One region of the Faecalicoccus sp. LCP19S3_E2 genome, then DNA from elsewhere that is predicted to be linked to it. Evidence: predicted binding sites of a transcription regulator. Region 1 holds the regulator's gene; the other holds the start of a gene.
The links. The regulator Rex, encoded in region 1, represses fermentation and respiration genes when NADH is low (regulators of the CRP and FNR family bind a similar motif). The targets are predictions, from matches to a motif close to GTGAANNNNTTCAC.
Positions count from the first base shown of each region.

Region 1 (6,228 bases):
ATATTGATATATTGACTTTGACAGGCTGTTGCATTCTGAATCAAAGTATCTGCCGGAATATTATTTCCACTGGCATCCCCTGAATCACAATTCCAGTCAAAGTACTGATAACCTTTATCCTGAAGGGACTTTGTCAAGATCGTCATGATCTTGGGCGAATATTGTTTAGAAATTGTATTGGAGGATCCACCGGGAAACCGGACTAATTTGACTTCTTCACTTGTTATGTCCTTGACCATATCTTGTATCTTTCGCAAATCGTCATAGTAAGCACCGGTTGAAGAATAAACGCTGGCAAAATCATGTGTAAAGGTATGCAAGCCAATCGTATGTCCTTTTTCATGAGCCACTTTTAGCCAATCGTTATAAGAAGGTTGATTCCCCGTCACAAAGAATGTAGCCTTGACATCGTACTGATCAAGAATCTTTAAAATTCGCTCTGTATTTTTACTTGGTCCGTCATCAAAAGTTAAATAAACGATTTTTTGGTTTAATTCCTCATTTTTTAAGATTGTCAAACTTCTTGTTTTCTGTGTTTCATTACCGGAACGATCCCTACCGATATAAATGAGGGTATAATCACCCGGCTGATCAAAATTAACTTGTGAAGTATCCGTATCTAATGAAGGATTTTCATCAAAATCATCTTTGATGGATACATCTTCCAAAAAATCAGGAAGCAGCCCTTGTTTAAATTCGATCCTTTTATCCGAATGTTCAATCGTCGGACCTTGTTTGTCTTCACAGCGCTCTAAGATAGCGCTTGTTTTTGTTTCATTTTTTCCTTGATCTGTGGCAATAATTTGAACTTCATACCGCCCCGGTTTGGAAAAATCTTCTTGATTCGCAAAATGATAGGTAACTTCTGTTGCATCCTCACATTTTTCAATAAAGGAAGCTGGCTCAATGTCCTGTATCATATCTGTTTTCAGATTTTTGGTTGTTATAGAAGGAGCTTTGGTGTCTTGTACCTTGATCTTTACTTCCTTTTGATATTGATGAAACTTGTAGTTAAGCGTATATTCACCTAACTTCGATGTATCGACCTCTCCATCTATTTTTACTTCTTTATCATCGCCGAGTACAAATAAAATCTGATCTTCCGGTTTAAACTCAGAATTGATTTCCACCTCTATAGTGGAGGCTTTTAACAGGACAGGGTGAAACAATAAATAGAGAAACGAGATACCGGTAAACAAAATAGCCGCGGCAAAAAAGACTCTTTTATATCGAATCTTATATGTCCGCGGTTGTTTCTTCATAATCTATTCCTTCCATCGATATTCTTATTATACAATAGTAAACCGAAAATAGAAAGGTTATTAAATTATTTAGATTCATAAACTATTTGTACGAATTTCTTGATTCGCAAAATAAAAGAGTCTTTCGACTCTTTAGAAAATAAGATTTCGTGGTGTACGTGGATATGGTTCTACATCACGGATGTTTTGGATACCGCTTAAATACATCAACATACGATCAAATCCTAATCCAAATCCACTGTGTTTGCAGCCGCCGAAACGACGAAGATCCAAATACCATTGTAGAGGTTCCTGTGAGATATTTAATTCTTTTAATTTCTCTACCAATACATCATATCGTTCTTCACGTTGTGAGCCGCCAACCAGTTCTCCAACATACGGCACCAGTAAATCACAGGCAGCCACAGTCTTTTGATCCTCGTTGACACGCATATAGAAGGCTTTGATATCTTTTGGATAATCAATCAGGAAGACCGGTCCGTTGACAACCTTTTCGCAGATATAGCGTTCATGTTCACTTTGCAGATCCATACCCCAGTATATGTTTTTATTTTCAAACTGGTCTTTGGCCTTTTCCAAATGTTCAATGGCTTCGGTATAAGTCATACGTTTAAAGTGGGAAGCGGCAACAGCTTTGATTCGTTTGATACAATCTTTGTCGATCATCTTTTCAAAAAAAGCCATTTCTTCCGGTGCATGCTCCAGACAATAATTGATACAATACTTGATCATTTCTTCAATGCAGTCCATATTATCGCTTAGATCCGCAAAAGCAAGTTCCGATTCGATCATCCAGAATTCACTGGCATGTCGTGTTGTATTTGAGTTTTCCGCCCGGAATGTAGGCCCAAAGGTATAAACGTTACGATACGTCAAGGCAAATGGTTCGACGTGAAGCTGTCCGGAAACGGTCAACTGTGCATGTTTGCCAAAGAAGTCTTCCTCGTACTTATTATCTTCTCTAGTTGTGACCGTAAAACATTCGCCGGCACCTTCGGCATCGTTACCGGTAATGATTGGTGTATGCACATAGACAAATCCTCTATCCTGAAAGAATGTATGAATGGCCATGGACAAAACACTGCGCAAGCGGAAGATCGCATAATAGGTATTGGCACGAGGACGTACATGAGGAATCTCACGCATATACTCAAAGCTGTGGCGCTTCTTCTGCAGAGGATAGTCATGATCACTTAAGCCAAGCACTTCGATCGATTCAGCCTGGATTTCAAAAGGTTGTTTGGAATCCGGTGTACACACCAGCTTTCCTTTAACTTCAATCGCAGAGCCTAATGTGATCTTACTGATCGCTTCATAATTTTTTGTACTTTCCTGATAATAGACAACTTGTACATTGCCAAAGCAGGAACCATCATTCAGTTCGATAAATCCTAAAGCTTTCGAATTTCGATTGGTTCTAACCCATCCCTGCAATGTGATATCTTGTCCATCAAAACTCTGAAAATCTTCTTTTAACTTTTTGACTAACATCTTTTCTCCTCCTGTAAAATAAAAAAATCGTCCCGTTAGGAACGATATATAACCGCGGTACCATCCTGTTTCAAAAAAGCCCTCTTGAGATTAACGCACTCCAACGAGGCTGACTACTGCTATTTCTCCAGCCCGGCTCCGCAGTTGTTTGTGCTTATAAGCTATCGGTTCTTTTTCACCATACAGAACTCTCTTTTGACGCATCACTTATGGCAACTACTGTTTCTTAGCCTTTGTATCCATGGAATTGGTGATAAAAACCAACTCTTGAATTGATGATACCACATCCACAACTTTCACGGCAACCCCTTTTGGCACCAGAAAATGTTCATGGGTAAAATCCACAAGTCCGGTAATGCCACAAGCCACCAAACGATCTACCGTTTCCTGTATCATATGGGAAATCGTCAAAATGGCAATATGACAGCCTTCCGGAATTTTTTCTTCTAATTGTGTCATTGGATAAATCTGTACACCAAACTGGACTCCGGCTTTGGTTTCATCCATATCAAAGGCGCAGGCAATTTCTCCAACCACATGATCCCATTTATTATAATTCATCAAGGCCCGCCCTAAGTTACCGGCTCCCACCAAAATGATCTTTTCATCAAAATCGACTCCAAGCTCCGCATTAAAAATCTCTATCAGTCGATCTACATCATAACCATATCCTTGTTTCCCCAAATTCCCTAAAAAGGAAAAATCTCTACGAATCGTTGTGGATTCGATATCTACAAACGTTGATAATTCTTTGGACATGATTCTTTGTACGCCATTCTTTTTTAGACGGCGCAGTGCTTTTAAATATAACGGATATCTCTGCAAGGTCGCTTTTGGTACTTTTTTAGTCGCCATGTCTAATCACTCCTACAAGTATTTTAGCATTTTTTTATGCTTTGTGAAGATGTTAACAAGTCTTTTAGAAAATTTTCTTTCGCTTCTTTTGTTTCTTCATGACACAACGATCCAATCTTTGACAGAGCGTATCTAAATCAGGATACAGTTTTTGAATCTGTTTCTCCATCAGGAAGCCGATTCCTTTTTGTTTACCAAAAAACAATACACCTCCATAAAAGGCGATAGATACCAGCCATCCGATCAAAAACGGAACTTGCAAGACCAGAACACTGAGAACTAAAATGGCAATCGTAACAGTCAGTAAAATCAATAAAAATACCCGCGTATATTCATATACCACATTTTGATAATACGATTTATGAGCTTTTAAAAATTCTTGTACCTCGCTATCCCCATCCGATGTAAACTCCAGATAACGCCAGTTCTCTTGTCTTTTTCGTTCATTTTTTAACTGCATGATCTGCTGCATGCGAAGGATACAAAAGTACATGCCTTTATGGTTTTCAAACCGTTGGTATTTTTTATAGTACAGCTCCAATGTCTTTAAATAATCGTTATCGGAAATCTTTTGATAGATCATTGATTCTACCAAAGCATCCAAACGCTCTGTCAAGACGTCTGAAAAGATCAGTACATTATCTTTAGAGCGTCTTTCCAGCGCTTTTAAAGCCCCTAAAAAATAATCAGCCATTTTCTTTTACATACGCCTGCAAAGCTTTAGAAATCTGATCCGGACATGATGTGCTCTTTATGCCACAAGTTACTCCTTCCAGATCCTCCATGACTTCCTTTACATCTCTTCCCTTTAACAGACGTCCGATTCCTTTCAAATTGCCATTGCATCCGCCAATGGCTTCAAAAGACTGGATTACGCCATCTTGAATCTCAAAATGAAATTCACGAGAACATACACCTTGTGGTTTATAAACAAACATCATATACTTTTTCTTCCTTTCCATCGATTCATCATAAGCTGGCTCAAAGCGCCGATGCATAAGCCACTTACAATAGACAATGCCAGTAAAACCGGCAAAAACAACTGCATAAAAAACTGTTGATAGATCCATGTCACCATCAAAACCTGGCCAATGCTGTGAAAGGCCGCACCTAGAACACTGATTCCTAAAATGGAAAACCAACCGGTTTTATAGCCAATGCTCATAGCGCATAATGCCAGAAAAGCGCCGCTTGCCGACAGCCAGAAAGAAACCGAAAACAAAGTTCCCTGTAAAAGACTTGCCAGAAAAACCCGCATGGCACTGACTAACCACATTGATTGGATACCGTACATCTTTAATACAAACAAAGCCGTGATATTGGCAAACCCGATCTTGAATCCGGGAATGATCCAGGAGGTAGGCAAAAAGCTTTCCAGTATCTGTAAAACAATCCCAATAGCACACAAAAAGGATAACTCTACAATTTTTTCTGTTTTCATTGTATCACCGTGTCTTCCTTTGTGTCACCTTCGATTTGAATGACTGTCTCATTGGGCAGGCATACGATCGGCACATTTGAATCCGAAACAAAGCCTTGTTTAGAACAAAGATGATGCGGACTGTTTTCCTGTGTTACACGTACCGCATGGTCTTTTACTTCGATGTTGACTTTGCCATTGGTTCCCTCTACGCTATATTGTCCATCCTGATTTAAGTCAATTGATAAAACCTTTTCTTCCTTGACATACACATCCGCCCTGTTGGCTTGTGTCGTATGTCCCAATAAAAAGAAAAGGCTTGAAAGGGATATCAACATCAAGATCACGATCAAGATACGATCGGCTTTTGTCAGTTTCATATTCTACCCCAAAGCCGTATCCAGGATCATCATGCAGGCAAAACCAATCGCAAAGGCAATCGTGGCAATATTCGAATGCTGCCCGTGCTGGGATTGCGGAATCAGCTCCTCTACACAGACATAGACCATAGCTCCGGCCGCAAACGCTAACAACCAGGGCAAAACCGGCTGCAAGACCGCCGAAAACAAGATCGTCAAAAACGCACCAATCGGTTCTACGATGCCCGAAGCGGTTCCTAAAAGAAATGATTTCATCCTGGACATTCCCTGTGAATGTAACGGCAAAGATATAACGGCTCCTTCCGGAAAGTTTTGAATGGCAATTCCCATAGAAAGTGCCAAAGCCCCTTCAATGGTCAAGGCCGTATTGGCACTGTATAATCCGGCAAAAACGATGCCTAATGACATCCCTTCGGGAATATTATGCAATGTCATCGCAAAGAATAGCTTTGTAGTTTTCTTCCAGGAAGTATGGATTCCTTCTTCCTGATCCGAATCTACATGTATATGCGGTATTACTTCATCTAACACCAATAAAAAGAAGATTCCCAACAAAAAGCCAACAGATGTCACCAGCCAGCTGTTTTGATGTAAACGTTCGACTTCTTCCATCGCCGGCAATAATAAGCTGAAGACACTGGCTGCGATCATAACACCTGCCGCAAAGCCAAGCATAAATTTTTCAACCAGTGGCGGCACACCTTTTTTTAAGAAGAAAACGACCGCTGCTCCCAACATCGTTCCCAAAAAAGGAATTACCAATCCTAAAAACATTTCTAAATACATCTCTATCTCCTTATGTTACATTGACATGGACTTC
Region 1 covers NZ_JBQKEP010000005.1:89,692-95,919, reverse strand. Annotated here, with positions in the region: gene ACTQX6_RS06330 (polysaccharide deacetylase family protein) at 1-1,262, opposite strand, end outside; gene asnS (asparagine--tRNA ligase) at 1,395-2,753, opposite strand; gene ACTQX6_RS06320 (redox-sensing transcriptional repressor Rex) at 2,970-3,608, opposite strand; gene ACTQX6_RS06315 (hypothetical protein) at 3,673-4,302, opposite strand; gene ACTQX6_RS06310 (TIGR03905 family TSCPD domain-containing protein) at 4,295-4,549, opposite strand; gene ACTQX6_RS06305 (Gx transporter family protein) at 4,546-5,049, opposite strand; gene ACTQX6_RS06300 (NusG domain II-containing protein) at 5,046-5,408, opposite strand; gene ACTQX6_RS06295 (ZIP family metal transporter) at 5,412-6,194, opposite strand; gene ACTQX6_RS06290 (hypothetical protein) at 6,205-6,228, opposite strand, start outside.

Region 2 (6,228 bases), on a different contig from region 1:
TTTTTCCTTTTGTGACTAATTTGTCTTTAGAAGCAAAAATCTTGTTGACACCATTCTGTGCCCATTCCAGTTTCACATCGACTACAGTTACCTGGTTTCCAGCTGTCGCAAACGCATTTGCGATACCTTGTCCCATTGTACCGGCGCCGACTACACCTACTTTTAATGTCATGTTGAATTCCTCCTTAAGCAGCTTTTGCTTTTTTGATTTCTTCTACTAACAAAGGTAATACTTCGTTGACATCACCGACAAATCCCATATTGGCAATCGTAAAGATTTCAGCCTGAGGATCACGGTTGATGGCGATGATCATATCGGATTTTTCCATTCCGGCTACGTGCTGAACGGCTCCGGAAATTCCACAAGCGATATATAAGCTTGGACGAACCGTCTTACCAGTCTGACCAACCTGTAAAGCTTTATCCATGTATCCATCTTCTACTACGGCACGAGTTGCACAAACAACACCATCTAATTCTTTAGCACAGGCTTCTACCAAATCCAGACATCCTTCCGCACCACGTCCGGCACCAACAAGAATGTTAGCTTTTGTGATATCTACACCTTCAACGATTTTTTCTACAACTTTATCGATGGTAACTTCTGGTTCCGTTGTTTCCCATTTTGGAGCAAATGATACAACTTCTCCTGTACGGCTTGCATCAGCCGGAGCCATATCAAATACTTTTGGTCGAATTGTAGCCATCTGTGGACGAGTGTCCGGACAAACGATGGTACCAAACAAGTTTCCACCAAATGTTGGACGAGTTACCAACAATAAAGCTTCTCCGTCTTTTGCCTTTTCTGTATCGATTTCGATCTTAGTAGCATCGGCTGTAAGACCGGCATTGATACGAGCCGCAACACGTGGAGCCAAATCACGTCCTAATACAGTAGCTCCTGTCAAGAAAGAATCTGGTTTAAATTCTTTGATGATCTGTGTTAATGCATCTGTATAGAACTGTGTAGAGTAATCTTTTAATAATTCGTCATCAACAACGATAACTTTATCAGCACCATGTGCAATGACATCCTGTGCTTTATCTGTAATATTTGAACCTAACAGAACACCGACAACCTGATATCCCATTTCCGGAATGCTGGCAACTAATTTTCTAGCTTCGGAAATTAATTCGTAACCAACTTCGGCAACGGTTCCATTTTTCTGTTCAACAAATACATAAATGTCTTTGTATCCTTCAAATTTTGCCATTTTGTGTTCCCCTTCCTACTTCGTGATCAATTGCTTTTCTTTCAATGTTTTAGCAATCAATTCTGCAGTTTCCTGTGCAGACAGTTCATATGTTTTTGTTTCAGCGCTGACTTCTTTTGTGAATGTCGCATGAACCTTAGTTGGAGAACCAGCTAAACCAACAACGGAAAGATCCAGATCTAAATCATCAAATGTCATGATGTTTACCGGTTTGTCAAAAGAATCTACGATATCAACGCAGTTCATATAACGAGGTTTGTTCATTCCGGATAGTGTAGTTAATACACAAGGCATCTTAGAAGTTAAGATTTGTTCTTCTTCTTCCAGGGCTTTTTTAACCGTAATTTTTTCCGGTGTCAGTTCAATGATCTGATCAACATATGTGATCTGAGGCAATCCTAAACGTTCAGCTGTCTGTGGACCAACCTGAGCTGTATCACCATCGATAGCCTGACGTCCGGCAATGATCAAATCAAATCCGATTTTCTTTAAAGCAGCGGCCAAAGTACGGCTTGTAGCACAAGTATCGGCACCACCCAAACGACGGTCAGTGATCAAATATGCATCATCTGCTCCACGGGCGATTGTTTCCTGCAGCATGCCTTTTGCCTGCGGAGGACCCATAGATACAACAGTTACTTTTACATCCGGATTGGCATCTTTTAATTCCAATGCAGCTTCCAAACCAGCTAGATCATCGGGGTTGATGATACTTGGAACGCCATCACGAACCAATGTACCAGTCTTTTTATCTACTGTAATTTCAGTAGAATCTGGTACCTGTTTTACTAGAACGACAATTTTCATATTTCAACAATTCCTTTCTAACGTAATACCGCACCAGAAATTACCATACGCTGTACTTCAGAAGTACCTTCGTAGATTTCGGTAATCTTTGCATCACGGAACATTCTTTCAACTGGTAAATCACGTGTATAACCATATCCACCCATCAACTGGATTGCTTTGGTTGTAACTTCCATCGCAACTTCAGCGGCAAATAATTTTGCTTCGGCAGCTAATACCGTATATTTTTCACCATTTTCTTTTGCCATGGCAGCGCGATAAACCAACAGACGAGCTGCATCAGTTTTGCACTGCATATCGGCTAACTGGAATTGTGTATTCTGGAATTTAGAGATCGGACGACCGAACTGTTTACGAGCTTTTACATAAGGAACAACTTCATCGATAGCTCCCTGGGCAATACCTAAAGCCTGCGCTGCGATACCGATACGTCCACCATCCAGTGTCATCATCGCAATCTTGAAGCCCTGTCCTTCTTTTCCTAATAAGTTCTCTACCGGAATCTCTACATTATTGAAGATCAGTTCGCTTGTGGCAGAACCGCGGATTCCCAATTTCTTTTCGTGAAGACCAAAAGTGAATCCCGGCATTCCTTTTTCAACGATAAAAGCAGAAATACCATGTGTTCCTTTTGATTTGTCTGTCATCGCAAAGATAATATAAACATCAGCTTCTCCGGCATTTGTGATAAAGATCTTTGTACCGTTCAATACATAATGATCTCCCTTTAATACAGCCGTAGTTTGCTGACCAGCTGCATCGGTACCGGCATTTGGTTCTGTCAAACCAAAGGCTGCTAATTTCTTACCTGTACACAGATCCGGTAAATATTTCTGTTTCTGTGCTTTAGTACCAAACTGAGCGATTGGCCATGTACCTAAAGATGTGTGGGCACTTAATACAACACCTGTTGTTGCACAAGTTTTAGAAAGCTCTTCAACGGCCAAAATGTATGACAAATAGTCAGCTCCGGCACCACCATATTCACGTGGATACGGAATTCCCAACATTTTTGCCTGACGCATAACTTCAACGCTTTCCTTAGGGAAACGTTCGTTTTCGTCAACATCCGCTGCGTTTTCTTTAACTTCGTTTTGCGCAACTTCTCTGAACAACTTCTGCATCATTTTTTGTTGTTCTGTTAAATTGAAATCCATAGATGAAGTTCTCCTTTCTTTCTTTGAACCATTCGACTTTTGGATATCGTAAGCATGAAAAAAGTTTCAAAACTTCTCATACATGTTTATTGTACAAAGTTATAATCTTTCCGTCAATAAGTTTGTGCAAAAATTAACAAGTTATTTTTAGTCACTTTTTCACGAGTAATATTAACTTATTATTTTTTTCACAAGTTTGTTGACATCCCCTCTGAATTGGATTATCCTATGCGTGACAAGTCTCTTATACGAGCAGAAAGGAAGATAAAATAATGAGAAAAGCTTATATCGTAGCTGCCAAACGAAGTGCTGTAGGAACCTTCATGGGTTCTTTGACCGATGTTGATGTTGCCGATTTTGGCGCTACTGTCCTCAAGGAAACCATTGCCCAGGCCGGTATTGATCCTAAAAACTTAGATGAAGTTTTGATCGGTAACGTTATCGCCGCCGGTTTAGGACAAAACATCGCCCGTCATGTGGCCTTTAATGCCGGTGTACCGGTAGAAGTATGCGCCCAGACTATCAACATGTTATGTGGATCTGGTTTAAAAGCCGTTATGGAAGCCTGCCTTCGCATTCAGGCTAACTTTGGAGATCTTTATGTAGCCGGTGGTGTTGAATCCATGACTCGCGCCCCTTTCCTAACTCCATATACCATTCGTAAAGGTGTAAAAAGCGGAAACATGACATTGATCGACTCTATGCTGCACGATGGTTTAACGGACGCCATGTATGGAATTCATATGGGTGTTACCGCCGATAACATTGCCAAAAAGTATAACATTTCTCGTGAAGCCCAGGATGAATTTGCCCTGACCAGCCAAGAAAAGGCATTGGCAGCAATCGAATCCGGACGCTTCAAAGATGAAATCGTTCCAATTACTTATCGTACAAGAAAAGGTGAAGTCACTTTTGATACCGATGAACATCCACGTCATACCAGTATGGAAAAACTGGCAAAATTAAAACCTGCTTTCTCCAAAGATGGGACAGTTACAGCCGGTAATGCTTCTGGTATCAACGATGGAGCCAGCTTTACGATCGTAGCCAGCGAAGATGCCGTTAAAAAATACAATTTAAAACCAATTGCTGAAATCGTTGGTTTTGGACAAGGTGGTGTAGATCCACGCGTAATGGGATTAGGTCCTACCCCAGCTATTTTAAACGCTTTAAAATATGCTGATCTTTCCATCAATGACATGGAATTGGTTGAGTTAAACGAAGCCTTCGCCGCTCAATCTTTAGGTGTAATTCATGAATTAGAAGAAGCAACCGGTATGGATCGCGAAGAATTCTTAAAGAAAACTAACGTCAATGGTGGTGCCATTGCCTTGGGACATCCAGTTGGAGCCAGTGGTAACCGTATCTTAGTTACACTTTTATATGAAATGAAAAAACGTGGTTTGAAGACCGGTCTTGCCTCTTTATGTATCGGTGGTGGACAAGGTGCTGCCGTTATCGTAAAGATGTGCGATTAATTATTCAATCAAAAAACGAGTAGAGTGCAAATACCCTACTCGTTTTCCTTTGTGATATAGCTCATAATCAACTCAACTGTATTTTCCAAAGCCTTATAATGTGTTCTTTCCATACCATGGGAAGCTTGTACTCCAGGGCCAATCAATGCCCCTTTGATATTATTTCCTCCTTTTAAGGCGGCAGACACATCACTGCCATACATCGGATAAATATCAACGGCATAACTTAACTGTTTTTCTTTAGCCAGGCGAATCAGATCACTTGTCATTTGGTAATCATAAGGGCCGCTGCTGTCCTTAGCACAAATGCTGACATCGTATTCTGTACAAGCCAGGTCTAAACCGATACATCCCATATCGACTGCCAACATAGAATCTATCTCATCCGGCAAGGCAGAAGCGCCATGGCCTACCTCTTCATACGTGCTAAACAAAAAGATCAGATTTGTAGAAGGCTTGATATTTTCATCCTTTAATGTTTTCAAAGCCGAAAACAAGCAGGCACAACTGATCTTATCGTCTAAGAATCGTGACTTGATAAATCCACTTTCGGTAACAGTTGTCTTTGGATCAATGGCGATAAAATCACCATTTGAAATTCCCAGTTTCAAAACATCCTCTTTTGTCTTCACGATTTCATCAATACGTACTTCTAAAGTATCCGCTTTTCTTTCTAAGCTGCTGGCATCCGGATGCACATGTTTACTGGCTGCCTGGCATAATATCGTTCCGGTATAAACTTTATTTTCACGCGTATAAATACGACAATATTCAGAATCCAAGGTTGGTAATGTAGGAGAACCGATAGGCGTAATAGCCAAATAGCCATTATCTTTGATCGAGCGTACCATTAAACCTAATGTATCACAATGCGCACTTAATCCCAGGGTATGATTTGTATCTTTTCCTTCAACCTTGATCATTAAATTCCCTTTTTGATTTCGAACTGTGTCATAACCTAATGCCTTTGCCTCTTTTTCTAAAAAATCGATCGCATGCATAGTAAATCCGGTTGGTGAATCCACCTGCAATAGTTTTTGTGCAAAATTCAATATATATTCTTTCTCCATTATCTTTAATCCCTTCTATACTTTCTGCTTGATTATACCACTTTTTGGACAATCCACCGCCCTTTACGATTAGATCCTTCCCGCACCAGCAAATGTTTTTCTTGTAGTTCCTTGATTAGCGTTTGCACTTGTTTTCTGGAAAGCCCTAAAGCCTCCATAAGTTGAACTTGTGTCATCGACGGATTCTTTTCTAACAAAGTCAAAATTTCCTGTTTATGATCGGCTCCTTTTTTTGGCTCCTTTTTGGCTCCTTTTTGGCTCCTTTTATTTTCATCTACCAAAAATCCTTCATGTATAAACAATCTAGATATGAAATAACTATGATTTTCATCTGTTTCAAATTCAGGTTTAGGTGAACCATTGGCCTCAAGTGCATCCAAGATTTTCTTAAATCCAGTATTTCTTCCCTCTGTAAGATGAAGTTCTTTTAAGAAATCACCAATTCTTCGATTTCTATATCGACGATTCGATACACGATAATGTTTTAACCCTTCCTGTGTAA
Region 2 covers NZ_JBQKEP010000003.1:161,114-167,341, reverse strand. Annotated here, with positions in the region: gene ACTQX6_RS04155 (3-hydroxyacyl-CoA dehydrogenase family protein) at 1-172, opposite strand, end outside; gene ACTQX6_RS04150 (electron transfer flavoprotein subunit alpha/FixB family protein) at 186-1,214, opposite strand; gene ACTQX6_RS04145 (electron transfer flavoprotein subunit beta/FixA family protein) at 1,230-2,021, opposite strand; gene ACTQX6_RS04140 (acyl-CoA dehydrogenase) at 2,039-3,178, opposite strand; gene ACTQX6_RS04135 (acetyl-CoA C-acetyltransferase) at 3,451-4,656, shown strand; gene ACTQX6_RS04130 (M42 family metallopeptidase) at 4,692-5,726, opposite strand; gene ACTQX6_RS04125 (RNA-binding domain-containing protein) at 5,759-6,228, opposite strand, start outside.
Region 2: a site for Rex is predicted at 3,303-3,316, ahead of ACTQX6_RS04135 (acetyl-CoA C-acetyltransferase). Genes of this name have one in related genera too.